DNA from 2 places in the Lysinibacillus sp. BSL11 genome. Region 1 is predicted to be linked to the other one. Evidence: predicted binding sites of a transcription regulator. Region 1 holds the regulator's gene; the other holds the start of a gene.

Region 1 (3,413 bases):
TTATGGAAGGTTATGATGAATTTATTGGAGGCAAAAATATTAACCTCCTCCGCAGCTAACGTCTCTTCGTTTACTCGATGAATGACAAAGAAATGAAAATCATCATAGAAATCGAGCTTAGGACGCTGCAACCTCATTAAGCAATCTTCAATAGCAAGAGGGTGAAAGTGGAAAAATGTATCCAACAATAATTCTTCCTCCGCTGTAGGACAATTAAAATCAACCCAATACCATTCAAATTCTTGCTGATGTATCTCTTCTAATGGAAAATCCTTTAACAATTGTTGCTGCTTTGTAATGCCGATGGTGCTTATCACGGTTTTCACCTCAAATTATTTACTACAAAATAGTTAGCGATCCTCTTTAAAGCATACCCAACCACCGAACAAAGTAGTGGCAAAAAATCTAGAAGGTTTAGTAAAGCCCGCACTTTGTAAAAGTGTTAAAATTTCCTCTTCACTCATAAAAGAAAGGGAACGAATGGATTTTTCCATCTCTGCTACTTCGGATAAAGAAAGTCTAGTATGCTGTAGCCAATAAGAACGCCATAAATCAAATTGTAGTTCTGTTTCTAAAGATCCTAGCTGACCATATTTTGAAACAAGGACAAACGGTGCTCCAGGTTTCAAATATCTTGCTATTGCTTTTATTGTTTCTAGCTTTTCTTTATAATCGTGAATAAAATGCAAGACGAGAACACAACTTGCTGCATCATACTGAGTAGAGGACAGCGAAGCATCTAGTATTGTAGCCTGATGGAATGACATATTATTTGGTAGAGTGAGCAAACGCTCTTTAGCTATAGTAAGCATGGATTCTGATGGATCAATGCCAGTAAATGACCAGTGAGGTCTTCCTTCTGCAAGCTGTATAATTTCATTGCCACTCCCTGCTCCCACGACTAACATGTTAGCATTTTCTGATAGCCTAGAATGATAAAAAGTTTGTATTAAACGTAGCATGGTATCATAACTAGGCAATGTACGGCGAATACCCTTTTCATATTCATTTGCTAATGTGTTGTTAAATTCCAACGCTCCTCACAGCCTTTCAAAAAAATTTTAAAAAATCCTTCTTAATGTGAAACTATTGCGGGTATAGTTCCGTAAATAGTAGTACATAAAACATAGAATAAAGTTCAAAGAAAGGGTTGATATATATGGAGTCTAAATGGTCTAAAGTAATCATACACGCAAGTGCATTTTTTGCGCCATGGTTAGTGCCCATTATTTTCTTTTTAATTAGTTCGGATGAGGAAATAAAGGCAATTTCTATTCAAGCACTGCTATTCCAAATTGTCATGGGTGTTTTAATTGCTATCTCTGTTGTTTTAAGCTTTGTCCTTATTGGCTTACCATTTTTAATCATTTTCGGCATTATGCTATTTGTGGTACCGATTATCGGTATCGTAAAAGCATTGTCTGATGAACCTTGGCGTTATCCAATTGTTGGTCGCTGGGTATAATTTTCATAGACGCAAGTATATGCTAGTTGCATATGCTTGCGTTTTTTCTATGACGAATAAGGGTACATTAGGTGTATGAGGAAATTATTAAACCGTAAACAAATGATCGAAAAGTGCCTTTTTCGTTTATTAAAAAGCCATTTTCAAGACTTTCCACTTTTCTATGGGCGAAATCATTGCAATTTTTTTCAAGCGTTTTGTATAATATACTCAAAGAAAGTCAAAGATAGTCAAAGTCAGTGAAGCAAGCGAGGTGTATTCCTAAAATGCGTAATATATCAGACATCATAGAGGGTTACTTAAAGCAAGTACTTGAATTAGGTGGGGAAGGGCATATTGAAATTAAACGTAGTGAAATTGCTGATAAATTTCAATGTGTACCATCACAAATAAATTATGTTATTAATACAAGATTTACTGCCGAGCGGGGTTACCTTGTTGAGAGCAAACGTGGTGGTGGTGGATACATTCGAATTTTACGTGTCCGCGCGAATTCACAGATTGATTTGATCGACGATGTTCTCAGGCAAATTGAAGGTGGGGCATCACAAACGATGGCAGAAGATTTGGTTTATCGACTCATTGATGAGCAGGTAATTTCCAAGCGAGAAGCGAAATTAATGTTAGCAGCAATTGATCGCTCCACGATCGACTTGCATCTCCCATTAAGAGATGTCATTCGATCAAAAATATTGCGAGCAATGCTGACAACAATAAAATATGAACAACAAAAATAGTGAGGTGATGGAAATGATATGCGAACATTGTAAACAACGTAATGCGACAGTTACAGTAACACAAGTTCAAAGTGGGCAAAAAGTAGAGCATCATTATTGTGACGTCTGCGCCTCACAATTCCATCCATTTCATGCAGAGTTTAAACAAGAGCCAGTATCTATTCAACAGTTATTGTCTAACTGGTTTGGCTCTCCTACATGGCAAAAGGTGGGGGAAAAACAACAGGTACAACCACAGCAGCAAACATGCCCACAATGTGGATTTTCGTATAAGCAATTTTTAAAAGAAGGAAAATTCGGGTGCCCAAGCTGTTATGACACATTTGGAGATCATTTGCCAAAGCTTTTTAATCGTATTCAGGCAGGTCCACAACACATTGGTAAAATGCCTGGTGCTCGCAGTAATGTGTATGTTATTAAAAAGCAAATAGAGGATATCCGCAAGCGTATGAAATCCGCCGTAGATGAAGAAAAGTTTGAAGAAGCGGCGAAGCTACGTGATGAAGTCAAAGAGCTAGAGAAGCATCTACAATTTGAAGGTGGTGATGTGACATGATGATTGAATCATTTTTAGAGCGTGCGACACCAACATGGATGCATATCAAAGATGATTACTCAGATATCGTCATTAGTACACGGATCCGCCTTGCACGAAATTTAGATGGCTATCGTTTTCCATTAGCATTTTCAGAAAATGAGGCACTGCAAGTGGAACAGGCCGTTACACATGCAATCAGCGATAGCCCAACGCTTCAAAATGATTATGCTTATTTTGCTATAAAGGATTTAACCCCTTTACAGCGTCAAATTCTTGTAGAAAAGCATTTGATTAGCCCGCAACTGGCTAAAAAAGAGCAAGTGGGCTCTATACTACTCTCTGAAGATGAATCCGTTAGCATTATGGTGAATGAAGAGGATCATTTACGCATTCAATGTATGACAGCAAGTTTTCAACTTCAAAGTGCCTATGAACAAGCAAATAAGATTGATCGTATCCTAGAGAAAGTATTACCATATGCTTTTCGAGATACTTTTGGTTATTTAACAAGCTGTCCAACGAATATTGGTACGGGGCTACGAGCATCCGTCATGATGCATTTACCCGCTCTTACATTAACTGGGCAAATGAATCAAATTATAAATGCCATGACACGCTTAGGAATGACTGTAAGAGGTATATATGGTGAAGGAAGCGAAAATTTAGGGAATGT
Region 2 (3,413 bases), on a different contig from region 1:
ATGCCGAACAGGTTTTTTCTGTTATTTTTCCACAACACATTGTCCCTCATGCATTTTCACATGCAACGTCTCCCCTGGTAAAACTTCTCCGCGTAAGAGTTCTCTAGCAACGGCTGTTTCGATATGTCGCTGTACAAAGCGTTTTAGTGGTCTTGCTCCAAATTGGGCATCTGCCCCTTGCTCTACTACCCAATCAATGACTTCTTGCTCGACAGATAAAGTAATTTCTTGCTCTGCGACACGTTTAATCAATTGCTCCACATACTTCCAGGCAATCGCAGTAAAATGTTTAGTAGATAATGCATGGAAGAAAATGATATCATCCATTCTGTTTAAAAGCTCAGGTTTAAAATGTTGTCGTAGGGCTGTCATAACTAAGTCCTCCACAGCAGCATCATTTTCCTTTGCCTCCATTAAATAACTAGAGCCGATATTCGAAGTTAAAATGACTACTGTATTTGTAAAATTCACCATTCGTCCCTGACTATCTGTAATGCGCCCATCATCTAAAATTTGCAATAAAATGTTCGCCACATCAGGATGAGCTTTTTCAATCTCATCTAGTAGCACCACAGAATAAGGATTTCGGCGAACTGCTTCCGTTAGTTGTCCACCTTCCTCATAGCCCACATAGCCTGGAGGAGCCCCAACAAGTCGAGACACACTATGTTTCTCCATGTATTCACTCATATCAATACGAATAAAGTGATCCTCTGAATCAAATAATTGTGCAGCAAGTGCCTTGGCAAGTTCTGTTTTACCTACACCAGTTGGACCTAAAAATAAAAAGCTACCAATAGGTCGGTGTGGATCTTTGATACCTGCTCGTGCACGCCATACCGCTTCTGTCACTAATTGAACTGCTTTATCTTGTCCAACCACACGTTCATGTAATGTATCCTTTAAACGTAATAGTTTTTCACGCTCACCCTCTACTAATTTTGTTACAGGGATTCCTGTCCAACGTGAAACAATTGCAGCAATTTCATCTGCTGTTACCTCTTCACGTAAAATACGAGATTCTGCACCGTTCTCTAATTCCTTTTCAAGGACCTGAATGTCTTTTTCAAGTGTCGGAATTTTACCATGACGTAATTCAGCAGCTTTATTTAAATCATATTTACTTTCTGCCTCATCTAGATCACGACGATATTTATCCAATGTTTCACGTTTTTTCTGAATATCGTGTAGCTTTTCTTTTTCGGCTTCCCATTGTTGACGCATGCCCTCAGAGGATTCTTTTAACTTTGTTAATTCTTCACGTAATTGCTCCAAACGTTTTTTACTTGCCTCGTCCTTTTCCTTACGCAATGCCTGTTCCTCAATTTCAAGCTGCATAATACGACGTGTGACTGCGTCTAACTCCTGTGGCATTGAATCAATTTCTGTACGAATCATTGCACAAGCCTCATCAATTAAATCAATGGCCTTATCAGGTAAAAATCGTTCTGTAATATAGCGGTTGGATAGTTCTGCTGCCGCAACAATTGCTCTGTCATGAATACGTACGGCATGATGTAATTCAAAGCGTTCTTTTAAACCACGTAAAATGGATACTGTATCCTCTATAGATGGCTCACGCACTAGTACTTGCTGGAATCGACGTTCTAAGGCAGGATCCTTTTCAATGTACATACGATATTCGTCTAATGTAGTAGCACCAATACAGTGTAATTCACCACGTGCTAGCATAGGTTTTAGCATATTTCCTGCATCCATAGCGCCATCTGTTTTCCCTGCACCTACGATCGTATGAATTTCATCAATAAATAGAATGATTTGTCCTTCTGATTCTTTTACTTCTTTTAGCACACCTTTTAAGCGTTCTTCAAATTGTCCACGATAACTTGCACCAGCGATTAACGCACTCATATCTAATTCATATAATACGCATTCTTTCAAGCCTTCTGGTACATCACCTTTTACAATACGCTGCGCTAAACCTTCCACAATCGCCGTTTTACCAACTCCTGGTTCACCGATTAATACAGGATTATTTTTCGTTTTACGTGTTAAAATACGAATTACATTTCGAATTTCTTCATCACGCCCAATCACAGGGTCCATCTTGCCATTTTTTACTTCTTCAATTAAATTGCGGCCAAATTGTTCTAATGGTTTTTTATTGTCTGTTTGTTGAAATTGCATAGCTAGCACTCCTTTGTTTTCATATTTCTCATTATTTATATACCCACTCTTGTTTATATGAAAAAAGTTTGACCTTTTTTGACTAACTTTATTTTACATCACTCGACAAAGCTTAGCAAAGGAATCGCCCTAAAAATTTTTCACTTATTATGGAAGTTTACGTTATAATAATGATATGTTTCTGTGTTTTAGTATCGAAATCCACTATCCTTTTGTAATAATCGCCATTTATTACAAAAAGAAAGCGATGTGTTGGAGATATGGTTTTAATGGATAATATGTTTGAAAAAATTAAAGATCTTTTTCAAAACCACGGTGTTTTTATCAAAGTGAATAAAGGAAATAAAATTTTTCTAGAGGGTGAGCGGGCAAAAGAAATTTATTACATCCAATCAGGTGTTATTTCGATTAGCCAAGAATCCGAGACGGGCAAGGAATTAACCATTCGCATTTGTGGCCATGACAACATAATAGGAGAAGGTTCGTTATTTTGTAATCTTGTCTATAATTCAATGACTGCCAAAGTTTTAGAACCCTCTACGTTATATGTTTTGAGTCGTAAATCTTTGGAGCATTTACTAGAAGAGCAGCCGACTGTTATGGTGGAATACATGAAGTGGCTACAAACAGAAAACTTAAAGCATCAGAGTCGTTTGCGCGATTTAGTGTTAAACGGTAAAAAAGGTGCTCTATTTTCAACGCTCATTCGACTGTCCAATACGTATGGTAAACCTGTAGAAAATGACGCGATTTTTATTGATTTTCAGCTAACAAATACAGAAATTGCAAATTTGTGTGCGACAAGTCGGGAAATGATTAATCGTATGCTGAATGATTTAAAAAAACATGAGATTATCACTTTTGATAAAGGATTTATTACCATTCATGATTTACAATTTTTAAAAAATGAAATTGCCTGTGAAAATTGTCCATTACAAATATGCCGTATCGATTAGTTTCGTTACAAGCAAAAACCCTGCTTATTTTTCAATAAGCAGGGTTTTAAATAATCCATTTTAACTTAACGTACGCCCAATGCCATTTTTGCATAGCGTGACATTTTATCTTTCGACCAAGGTGGATTCCATACAATATTAACATTTGTACTTTTCACTTCTGGAAGTTCACCTAACGCCGTATTCACTTGATCCACAATGACTGGACCAAGTGGACAACCCATAGATGTTAGTGTCATCGTAACAGTTGCAACACCTTCATCATCTAATTCCACATCATATACTAAACCTAAGTTGACGATATCAATG

Evidence for each region. The regulator CtsR, encoded in region 1, represses protease genes until heat stress. The targets are predictions, from matches to a motif close to ATGGTCAATAAAGGTCAAACA.
Region 2: the regulator CtsR is predicted to act here: its motif matches at 2,214-2,234, upstream of RCJ95_RS11520 (ATP-dependent Clp protease ATP-binding subunit).

The regions. Positions count from the first base shown of each region.
Region 1 covers NZ_JAVGCX010000006.1:67,041-70,453, reverse strand. Annotated here, with positions in the region: gene corA (magnesium/cobalt transporter CorA) at 1-317, opposite strand, end outside; gene RCJ95_RS08610 (class I SAM-dependent methyltransferase) at 351-1,034, opposite strand; gene RCJ95_RS08605 (DUF4870 domain-containing protein) at 1,160-1,465, shown strand; gene RCJ95_RS08600 (CtsR family transcriptional regulator) at 1,732-2,202, shown strand; gene RCJ95_RS08595 (UvrB/UvrC motif-containing protein) at 2,216-2,758, shown strand; gene RCJ95_RS08590 (protein arginine kinase) at 2,755-3,413, shown strand, end outside.
Region 2 covers NZ_JAVGCX010000008.1:144,506-147,918, forward strand. Annotated here, with positions in the region: gene RCJ95_RS11520 (ATP-dependent Clp protease ATP-binding subunit) at 22-2,148, opposite strand; gene RCJ95_RS11525 (Crp/Fnr family transcriptional regulator) at 2,418-3,104, shown strand; gene RCJ95_RS11530 (metal-sulfur cluster assembly factor) at 3,170-3,413, opposite strand, start outside.